Linked DNA regions of Niveibacterium microcysteis. The main gene of each other region encodes a partner of the protein of the gene in region 2 in a complex. Links are inferred from orthologs where the notes say so. Each region holds a gene or a part of one and is shown on either strand. Other genes may lie near its edges.

Region 1 (5,352 bases), 1.1 Mb from region 2 along the record:
TCGTTCAGTTGACGGCACGGGCCGCTCGCGCCCAACAATGATGCGGCGCAGCATTTTCGATCAAGCGGTAGAATCGCCCCTCCCCTGCTCGTAGCCTGGGCCCCAGACCAAAAGAGGATGAAGTATGGAATGCAGCGTGAAGTGGGTTGATGACGCGACGTTTCTTGCCAGCACCGGAAGCGGCCATTTTGTGACCATGGAAGGCGCCGCCGATGCAGGAGGGAAGAACCGCGCTCCTCGCCCGATGGAATTGTTGCTCGCGGGCGCGGGTGGCTGTTCCGCCTTTGACGTCGTGACGATCCTCAAGCGGGGCCGGCACGCTGTCACCGGCTGCGAGGCCCAGTTGAAGGCCGAACGCGCCGAGACCGACCCGAAAGTATTCACGCGCATTCATTACCACTTCATCGTGCGCGGCAAGGCGCTCAAGCGGGAAGCGGTCGAGCGCGCCGTCAGCCTGTCAGCCGAGAAGTACTGCTCGGCCTCCATCATGCTGGGCAAGACGGCTGAAGTTACGCACGACTTCGAGGTCGTTGAAGACTGAGCGCTGCCTGCCTAAGACAACGGCGGCCATCGGCCGCCGTTTCTGTTTTACTCGCATGTGGCCATAGCGAAACGATTCAGACCCGGTAGGCCACCGTGGTCATCACCTTTGAAGCGAGTTTCATCGCGAGTCGAGCCGGTGCGGGCAATTCCGCAGCGCCCAGCGCGACAGCGGTATCTGCATGGCCGGCCTCATCCTTGCGCATCTGATCAAGGATCGCGAGCGATCGGCCATCCTGGTGCGGCACGCGATCCATATGACCGGACAGATGGGCCTCGACCTGCCGCTCGGTCTCCGCAAGAAAGCCGAGATTCCAGCGATCGCCGAACTTGCCGGCCACCACGCCAATCGACAGCGCACCGGCGTACCAGAGCGGGTTGAGCAAGCTCTTGCGCCCCCCCATCTCGCCGATACGTTGCTCCGTCCAGGCCAGGTGCTCCGTTTCCTCGTCGGCGGCGCGGCGAAGCGCCTCGGTGACCGACGGGTCGCTGGACGTTAGCGCCTGCCCTTGATACAGCGCCTGCGCACAGATTTCACCGACGTGATTGACGCGCATGAGCCCGGCAACATGCGCCCGCTCCGACTCGGACAAGTCCGCCTCGGGCTGATCAGCACCCGGGGTCGGCCGCACGCTGCGTGCGGGCGCGAAGATCGTGCGCAGCGCGCGATCGAATTCGATGATCAGGCCGTCAATCATGATTGCTCGGATGCGCCTCACTCAATGCGTAGGCCGGCGGCCGTTCGGGCGCATGTACGCCACGGAACAACACACCGGAGAGTTCATTCAGCGCCAGTCGATAGACCTGCCGCTTGAACTCGATCACCGCTTCCAGCGGCACCCAATAGCCCGCCCAACGCCACGCGTCGAACTCCGGCTTCTCGGTTGCCCGCAGAGAGACATCCGAATCGCGGCCAAGCAGCCGCAACAGGAACCAGATCTGCTTCTGTCCACGATAGGTATTACGCCACTCTCTTTTCACCCAGTGGCGTGGGACGTCGTACCGCAGCCAACTGCGCGTGCGACCAAGAATCTTCACGTGCTCCGGCCGCAAGCCCACCTCTTCGAAGAGCTCGCGGAACATAGCCTGCTCGGGCGATTCCCCATGCTTGATACCGCCTTGCGGGAACTGCCAAGAATGCTCACGGATACGTTTACCCCAGAAGACCTCGTTTCGCGCGTTGACCAGGATGATGCCGACGTTGGGGCGATAACCGTCCCGGTCGAGCATGAGAACCACCTGAAAATTAGCTGAATTGCCACGAATTCTTCCACATGCGGCAAACGAAGGAAAGCGACGCCCCCTGAGCTAAAATGGCGGTTTGCCCCGATTTAGCGATTCGACATGCGCGCACGCCAGTTCTTCATCACGACCCTCAAGGAAGCCCCCGCCGACGCAGAAATCGTCAGCCACAAACTGATGATGCGGGCGGGCCTGATCCGCAAGCTCTCTGCCGGGATCTACAACTACATGCCGATGGGCCTGCGGGTGATCCGCAAGGTCGAGAACATCATTCGCGAGGAAATGAACCGCGCCGGCGCGGTCGAACTGGTGATGCCGCTGGTGCAGCCGGCCGAGCTTTGGCAGGAGACGGGCCGCTGGGACAAGATGGGCCCGGAGATGCTGCGCCTGAAGGACCGCCATGAACGCGACTTCGCGATGCAGCCGACCTCCGAAGAGGTGGTGACCGACATCGCCCGCCAGGAGCTGAAGAGCTATCGCGCGCTGCCGAAGAACCTGTACCAGATCCAGACCAAGTTCCGCGATGAACGCCGGCCGCGTTTCGGCATCATGCGGGGCCGCGAATTCTTGATGAAGGATGCCTACTCCTTCGACCGTGACGTGGAAGCCGCAGGCAAGAGCTACGAGAACATGTATGCGGCCTATCGCAAGATTTTCGACCGCCTGGGCCTGACTTACCGCGCAGTGGCGGCCGACACCGGCGCGATCGGCGGCGATCGTTCGCATGAGTTCCAGGTGATCGCCGAAACCGGCGAAGATGCGATCGTCTACTGCCCGCAGTCTGATTACGCCGCCAACATCGAACTCGCCGAAGCCCTGCCGCTGCTGGCCGAGCGCGCTGCGCCCACGCAGGCCCTGAACAAGGTGCCGACGCCGGGCAAGAGCACCTGCGCCGATGTAGCCGCCCTGCTGGGCACCTCGCTCGCCAACACCGTGAAGTCCCTTGTGCTGGCGACCGATGAGGTCGACGAGACCGGCGCAATCGTGAAGAGCACCGTCTGGCTGCTGCTTGTCCGCGGCGACCACGATCTGAACGAAGTGAAGGCCGGGAAGGTCGAGGGATTGAAGGACGGCTTCCGCTTCGCAACCGAAGCCGAAATCGTCGAGCACTTCGGCTGCAAACCGGGATACCTCGGTCCGGTCGGACTCAAGAAGCCGGTCAAGATCGTCGCCGACCGCACGGTGGCCTTGATGAGCGACTTCATCACCGGCGCGAACGAAGTCGACTTCCACATCGCTGGCGTGAACTGGAGTCGCGACCTGCCGGAACCGGACGTCGTTGCCGACATCCGCAACGTGGTGGAAGGCGACGCCTCGCCGGACGGCAAGGGCACGCTCGCGATCCAGCGCGGCATCGAAGTGGGCCACGTGTTCTACCTCGGCACCAAGTACTCCAAGGCGATGAACGCCACTTTCCTTGACGAGGACGGCAAGCCGAAGCACTTTGAGATGGGCTGCTACGGCATCGGTGTGACGCGCATCCTCGGTGCTGCGATCGAACAGAACCACGACGCCCGCGGCATCATCTGGCCGGATTCGATCGCACCCTTCACCGTCGCGATCTGCCCGATTGGCTACGACCGAGCGGAAGACGTGAAGGTCGCGGCCGATGCGCTATACGCGGAACTCACGGCTGCCGGCATCGACGTGATCCTGGATGACCGTGGCGAGCGCCCGGGCGCGATGTTTGCAGACTGGGAGCTGATCGGCGTGCCGCACCGTGTGGTGCTCTCCGACCGTGGGCTCAAGGAAGGCCAGGCCGAATACCAGGGCCGTCGTGACGCCGAAGCGACGAAAGTCGCAGTCACCGAGCTGGCGGCCTTCGTGAAAGCGCGCGTCGGGTCGTAAACAAAGCCATGCGCATGAAACCGCTCCACGCCCTGCCCCTGGTAATCGCCCTGCTCGCTCCGGCCGCATTCGCCGGTGCACAGCGGGAAGAGGACCTATCGGCGAGCGTGCGCGCGGCGCTGCACGGCGCGGTGTCGGACCGCGCCGCGCCGGAGCCGATCTTCCCGAGCCCGGTCGAACGCGTGACCTGGATCAGCGAGATGTCGCAACGCCTGATCAAGCGCATGCCGGATCCGAAAGAGCGGATCGACTTCCTCAAGACGGTCTACTACGAAGCACAGCGTGCGGGCCTCGATCCGCAACTGGTGCTTGGCCTGATCCAGGTCGAGAGCGGATTCAAGAAGTACGCGGTGTCGGGTGTCGGCGCGCGCGGCTACATGCAGGTGATGCCGTTCTGGGTGCGCCAGATCGGCACGCCGGATCAGAATCTGTTCCATATCCGCACGAACCTGCGCTACGGCTGCACGATCCTGCGCCACTACCTCGACATCGAAAAGGGCGACCTGTACCGCGCGCTCGGGCGCTACAACGGCAGCCTCGGGCGGCCAGAGTACCCGAACATGGTGCGGGCGGCCTGGGAGAGGCAGTGGGGCTGGCAGCCGGTCGACAAGGTCGCGCAGCAGACGCTGCCAACGCGGAACTAGAAGCCCGGCCAGAACTCGGGGCGGCGATGGAATAAACCGGCGCCCCCAGGTGTTTGTGAGGTACCCACCCACGGAAGGACACCGCCATGCGCACAGCTCTCGCCTGCCTCTGCACCGCAGCCCTGCTTCTCACCGGCTGCGCCACGACGACTACCAAGGCACCGACGCCCGCAACCGTGCGGGACGGCATTCTGACAAGCCATTCCGGCATGACGCTCTACACCTTTGACAAGGATGGCGCCGACAGCGGCAAGAGCGTGTGCAATGGCCCCTGCGCCACCAACTGGCCGCCGATGTACGCCGCGCCCGACGCAAAGGGCGGTGGCGACTGGAGTGTGATCAAGCGCGACGACGGCAAGCCGCAGTGGGCCTGGAAGGGCAAGCCGCTGTACTTCTGGAGCAAGGACGCGAAGGCCGGCGACCGCACGGGCGACGGCTTCAACGGCCTCTGGCATGTCGTGAAACCCTGAGCTGAAGCGGCGCTCGTGCTGTCGCACGCAGAACTGGTCGCCGAGATCCCGCGCCTGCGCCGCTACGCGCGGGCGTTGGCCGGCGACCGCACGCGCGCCGACGACCTGGTGCAGGACACGCTGCAACGCGCGCTCGAGCGCGCCGGGCAATGGCAAGGCGGTAATGCGCGTGCCTGGCTGTTTACCGTGATGCACCGGATCTGGCTCAACCAGGTCCGCCGTCCTGCGATTGAACAGGACGAGGGTGAAGACGGTTTGCCCGATTCACCAATCAGCCCCTTGCAGGACCGCTGGGGTGACAGGCGCGACCTGGAGCAGGCGCTCGCGCTGCTGCCCGATACCCAGCGCGAGGTACTGCTGCTCGTGGCGCTGGAGGAGTTCCACTACGACGAGGCGGCCGAGGTACTTGGCATTCCGGTCGGCACCGTGATGAGCCGCCTGTTCCGTGCGCGCGAACAATTGCGCCGGCTGCTTGGCGGCGAAGCGCTCCCGCAACCTGCTCTCAAGCGGGTGAAGTGATATGAGCCAGCAAGACACCCCGATTTCCACCGACGAACTGCAAGCCTGGGTCGACCGTCAAACCGATGCCGAGGCCTCGGCCCGTGTCG
Region 2 (5,465 bases):
ACGACATCCTCAAAGCCATCCGGCACCCGCACGGCGAAGCGCTTGAGCCCTTCCTGCACGAATCCATGCTTGCGATACAGGGCGATCGCCGCGGCGTTGTCGGCCCGCACGCTCAGCTCGATACGCAGAAAGCCGGCTTGCGCCGCGCGCGCCAGCGCAGCATTGATCAGCGCATTGCCGATACCGCGGCGGCGCCAACCTGCAACCACGCCGATCCCGAGCAGGCCGACGTGGCGTTTGAGCGGGCGCCCTTCCGGCGTGATGTCGCACCAGCCAACCAGGGCGCCATCTGCGAGCGCGACAACGTGCGGATAGCCGTGCTCGATATTGGCATTGACGAATCGCCCGACCGCGTCGAGCGACGGCGCTTCATAGCTGGCGAGAAAACGCCCTTCGCGGGCCACGCTATCGACCGCCGCGCGAAAGGGCAGGATGTCGTCAGCGCGGATGTTCTCGATCGCGACGCTCATCGGGAAGGCAACGCTGAGCTAACCGAGATGGTTGATCAGCGAAGCGCTGACCAGATCGGCGATGCGCGCCACATAAAGCGTGCCCATTTCCGGATAGAAGCGCTCGATATCTTCGCTGCCCAGCGCGAGCAGGCCGAACACCACGCCGTCGCGGCGCAGCGGCAGCAGCGCGACCGAGCGCACATGAGCACCGGCCTCGCCAAACCAGCCGACCACTTCCGGCTGCGTCGCCGGGCCGCAGTAGGGGTGGCGCAGATCCGCCGCGAAGAAGCGGAATTCTTCAGAGACGGGCGAGAACTCAACCGTGTCGCGCTGGATGATGCTGTTCCACACACGCAGCGCCACATGCGGCACTGCGAAGTCTTCAACAAGATGCGTGTCGATCACGCCGACCACCGCTTCAACGCTGTTCGACTCAAGCAGGCCCAGCGTCAGCCGATGCACCTTCTCGCCGATCACGTCGTTCTCTTCGCCAAAGCGCACCAGCTCGGCCATCTTCTCCTGCATCAGCTGCAGCTTCTCGCGCATCGCGAGCAACTGGCGCTCGGTCAGCGAGATCGCCTGGCCGGTATCGGGATGCGGCACGGCCAGTTCGGCCAGCAGCGCCGGCTGCTCGTTGAAGAACTCGGGATTCGCCTGCAGGTAGGCAACGACTTCCTGATCGGTCATGCGTGTAAACCTCGTTTCTGCGGTGGCTTGCCACCGCAGTCATCAATCGATTTCGATCTCGCCTTCGAACACGGTAACAGCCGGGCCGGTCATCAGCACCGGCTGGCCCGGGCCAGCCCAGGCGATGCTCAACTCACCGCCACGCGCATGCACGCGCACCGGGCTGTCAAGCAGACCACGGCGAATGCCGGACACCACCGCCGCACAGGCACCGGTACCGCAGGCGAGCGTTTCACCGGCTGCACGCTCGAACACGCGCAAACGGATGGTGTGGCGGTCGACGACCTGCATGAAACCCGCGTTCACCCGCGCCGGAAAGCGCGGGTGGTGCTCGATCAGCGGACCTTGCGTCGCGACCGGCGCGGTATCGACATCGGCCACCACCTGCACCGCATGCGGGTTGCCCATGCTGACGGCACCGATCGTGATCGTCTCGCCCGCAACGTCCAGCAGCTGGGCCGGCGCATCGGTATCGGAAATGAACGGGATACGCGCCGGATCGAGCACCGGGGCGCCCATGTCGACCGTCACCAACCCATCGGCACCGAGCCGCGGCGAGATCACGCCCGCGAGCGTCTCGACGCGGATCTCGTCCTTGTCGGTGAGGCCCTTGTCGCGCACATAGCGCGCGAAGCAGCGCGAGCCGTTGCCACACTGCTCCACCTCGCCGTCGAGGTTGAAGATGCGGTAGCGGAAGTCGACGCCGGGCAGGCGGCTTGGCTCGACGATCAGGATCTGGTCGCAGCCCACGCCAAAGCGGCGGTCGGCCAGGAAGCGCGCCCGCTCGGGCGTCATCTCGAAGGGCTGGCGCACCGCGTCGATCACGACAAAGTCGTTGCCCAGGCCCTGCATTTTCGTGAAGCGGAGTTTCATGTGTGCAATTCTCCCACAGGCCAGCGCGGCTCGATCATTCCGTCAGCTGCCGCCAGCGGCGATAGATGCAGTCGTCCATCACCACCGTGGCGCCCGCATCGCGTGCACGCTGAGCAGCCGCCTCGTCGACAACATGGTCCTGCATCCAGATGAAGGGAATGCCGAGCGCTACTGCCTCGTCCACCATCGGGCCGACGCGCTCCGCGTTGATGTAGAAGTCCGCCAGATCGATCTTCTCTGGCACGTCGGAGAGGCGTTTGTAGACCTTCTCGCCGAAGATCTCCGCCGCCGCCGGATGGATCGGGATCACCCGATAGCCTTGCTGCTTAAGGAAGGCGCCGATGTAGTGACTGGGCCGCTCGGGCTTGGGCGATGCGCCGACGATCGCGATCGTCTTCACCTCGCCCAGCGCCGCGCGCAACGCGCTGGTGTCCGGATTCTTGAACATCCCATGCTCCACAGATGTTTCAGCGCGCCTTGCGCTGCGGGGTGGTGCGAATGAAGGGCCGGATCGCCGCAACCTGCCACGGTCGGCACGCCAGTAGCAGGCTCACCGGCTGGCGCTCGCTCTGCGGCAGCGTGCCCTCGTCCCAATGCAGCTCCGCAAACTCACGCGCGAGCTTTTTCAGTCGTTCGGCCAGCGCATGACGCGCACCGGGCGTAAGGCGCCCGTTGAGCAGAAACATCGCCTCGCCGGCGCCAGCGAAGTCGCTCGCGAAGAAGTCCGCCACGTTGTCCTTGAAGGCTTCCATGATCGGCCCGTTCGGCGTCCACGAGAAGGTGCGGGCCACACGCAAACGTATCCGGTTGTTAGGCATCAGCTCGATGAAGCCGATGCGATCGAGCCGCGCGAGCAGGCCGATCAACTCGGCGCGCTCGAATTCGTAGAGCGCAAGCATGTCCTCGAAACCGAGCAGATTGAGTGCGGACAAGGCCGCGAGGAAGAGCTTGGGCTCGCTGACGATCTCGCGCTCCTGCGCGACGGTCAGCCGAGATACCAGCCGTGCCTCGCGATCGAAGCCGCCGGTCAGCTCGGCAAAGTCGATGCCGACCGCATCGCACACGGTATCGAGTCGCGCCAAGGTGAAGTTGCGTTGCGCAAACCAGCGCTTGACGCTGGCCTCTGACTGCCCGACGCGACGGGCCAACTCGGCGTAGGTGATACCGCGCGCCTTGAGTGCGGCTTTCAGCAGATCAACGACTTCCACAGCTTGGGTCATGGTGGCTGGCCAGTAGTGCGTATCAGGAAATGATACCGGCGGCGGCGCGTACCTCGACAGCGAATCCGCCACGCGAGCATCCGGTGCGTGCAGGCACAATGGCGCCATCGCTCCGCCCCAAAGGCCAGACATGACGCTCCGCATTCAACGCGCCGACCTCGATGCCGCCAGCCAGGCCGGTCTGTTGCCCGCCGATTCGGCCGACGCACTGTGGCAGTTCCTTGCCGCCCGCCGCGCCGGCGACCCGGACGCACCGCGTTTCGACTTTACCCATGTGCTGTACTACCTCGGTGGCCTGCTCGCGATCGGCGCGATGTCGCTGTTCATGACTCTGGGTTGGGAGCAGTTCGGCGGCTGGGGCATCTTCTTCATCGCGCTGCTGTATGCAGGCGTTGCATGGAAGCTGGCGGAACGCTTCGAGCGTATGGGGCTGGCCGTGCCCAGCGGCATCATGGCCGCGCTGATCGTGGTGCTGGTGCCGCTGGCGGTGTGGGGCCTGCAGAACGCCTTCGGGCTGTGGGCCGAAGCTGAACACATCAAGGGCTACCGCGATTACCACGTGTACATCGACTGGCGCTGGATCACGCTGGAATTCGCCACGCTGGTCGCCGGCACGCTGATGCTCTACCGCTGGCGCACGCCCTTCCTGGTCATGCCGATCGCGGTGACGCTGTGGTACATGAGCATGGACCTCGCCGTCTTCATCCTCGCCGCGGACGACAACTACCACTGGAGCGAAGCCTCATGGACCTTCCGCAAGTGGTTCTCGCTCGCCTTCGGCCTGATCATGCTGCTGGTGGCCTTCTGGATCGAGCTGCGCAGCCGTTCGCGCAAGGATTACCCGTTCTGGCTCTATCTGTTCGGCCTGATGGCCTTCTGGGGCGGGCTCAGCTCACTCGGCTCCGGCTTGTTGTCCGGCAAGCTGATCTACCTCGCGATCAACCTGCTGCTGATCGGCGTTGGCGCGCTACTTGTGCGGCGGACTTTCGTGGTGTTCGGGGCGCTGGGCGTCGCGATGGTGCTGGGCGATCTGTCGCACCACTACTTCCGCGACAGCTGGCTGTTCCCGCTCACGCTCACGGCGATCGGGCTCGGCATCGTGTTTGCCGGCGTTGCGTGGCGCAAGCATGAAGCGCGGCTGACCGAACAGCTACGTGCGCTGCTGCCGGGCGAGCTGCGCACGCTGATCGAATCGCGTCAGACCACGCGCTGAGGCAGTGCGCGCACCGCGCTGGCGTGACCCGGCTGCATCAGCCAGCGCTGCAGCAGCCGCGCGATATCGAGATCGAAGCGGCGCGGCGGCGGCTCGCTGAGCAGGGTGGCGAGCGCCGCCTCGTCGCGCGCGCTGCCAAGATGGCACCACTGGTCGAACACATGCGTCGCTGCGCGGCCACTTTCCTCATGCAGCTCCGCGATCGCCACCGGGCCTGGCCACGGCCACGCGCGCGGCGCGAGTGATGCCAATGCACGCAACAGGCGCGCATCGTGGATCTCCGGCCGCTCGGCATCCACGCAGACACCGTCGCAGCGCTTCAGGCCGTACGCCTGGCAGGCGCCGCGGCCGTTCTCCAACCCCAGGCGCTGCGGACACAGGCGGTGCAGCAACGCAAGTTCGCGCAGCGTGTTGTCCGCCTCGCGCTGGCCGCGGAAGCTGCCAAAGACCTCGCGCCACGCAAGCGGATCGCTGCCATGCAGTTCGATCTCTTCGAGCACCGGTGGGCGGCGCCGGTTCGGAATGAAGCTCCAGCCAAGCGAGCGGGTCGGGTATTTCTCGGGCACATGGCGGCGCAGCAGTGCCAGCTCACGCAACTGCGAATCCAGATCGCCCGCAGTGAACTCGGTTTCCACCCGCCGCACCTGGTTGCCCAGCTTCACGCTCTTGGCGTCGCCCCTGCCGGTGAACAAGCCCAGCACCTTCGAACGCAGATGGTTGGAGCGCCCGCACTGCAGCAACTGCCCGCCGGCACCGAACAGCAGATAGACGCCCGGTGCCTCGGGCAATGCTTCGAGATCGCCCTCCGGCAGCTTGGGCACGGCGGCCCCTTCGCTACCAGCACGGCGCAGGGCCAGCAGCAGCCGGTCATGATCGAAGCTCGCCGCGGCATCCTGCATCAGGCGCCAAACAAGGTCGGCATCGGTCATCGCACGATGGCGGTTCTCCACCGCGTAGCCGTGGCGTTCGATGATCGCGTCCAGACCGTGTCGCGCGTGCTCCGGGTACAGCGCCCGCGAC

What was found.
Region 1: the proteins of dapF (region 2) and JY500_RS06760 are in contact, whole or in part, in a solved structure (PDB 5YGU), measured with the Escherichia coli proteins. The link is inferred for Niveibacterium microcysteis from one-to-one orthologs.

The regions. Positions count from the first base shown.
Region 1 is NZ_CP071060.1:1,455,414-1,460,765, reverse strand. Bases 1-2,861 are described here. They hold JY500_RS06760 (RNA pyrophosphohydrolase), read right to left. Parts: upstream 1,771-2,861; coding sequence 1,231-1,770; downstream 1-1,230. Other genes in these bases: JY500_RS06755 (proline--tRNA ligase), read left to right, coding at 1,885-2,861; coq7 (2-polyprenyl-3-methyl-6-methoxy-1,4-benzoquinone monooxygenase), read right to left, coding at 618-1,238; JY500_RS06770 (OsmC family protein), read left to right, coding at 125-541. Also shown: more of JY500_RS06755, read left to right, coding at 2,862-3,630; JY500_RS06750 (lytic transglycosylase domain-containing protein), read left to right, coding at 3,645-4,274; JY500_RS06745 (COG4315 family predicted lipoprotein), read left to right, coding at 4,361-4,744; JY500_RS06740 (RNA polymerase sigma factor), read left to right, coding at 4,760-5,263; JY500_RS06735 (anti-sigma factor family protein), read left to right, coding at 5,265-5,352. UniProt on the Escherichia coli protein: Master regulator of 5'-end-dependent mRNA decay.
Region 2 is NZ_CP071060.1:346,326-351,790, reverse strand. The notes cover bases 98-3,010. They hold dapF (diaminopimelate epimerase), read right to left. Parts: upstream 2,013-3,010; coding sequence 1,182-2,012; downstream 98-1,181. Other genes in these bases: JY500_RS01590 (helix-turn-helix domain-containing protein), read right to left, coding at 2,480-3,010; JY500_RS01595 (CoA-binding protein), read right to left, coding at 2,047-2,460; JY500_RS01605 (DUF484 family protein), read right to left, coding at 489-1,139; JY500_RS01610 (GNAT family N-acetyltransferase), read right to left, coding at 98-470. Also shown: more of JY500_RS01610, read right to left, coding at 1-97; more of JY500_RS01590, read right to left, coding at 3,011-3,232; JY500_RS01585 (hypothetical protein), read left to right, coding at 3,363-4,445; JY500_RS01580 (exonuclease domain-containing protein), read right to left, coding at 4,430-5,465. UniProt on the Escherichia coli protein: Involved in the succinylase branch of the L-lysine biosynthesis and in the biosynthesis of the pentapeptide incorporated in the peptidoglycan moiety. Catalyzes the stereoinversion of LL-2,6-diaminopimelate (L,L-DAP) to meso-diaminopimelate (meso-DAP).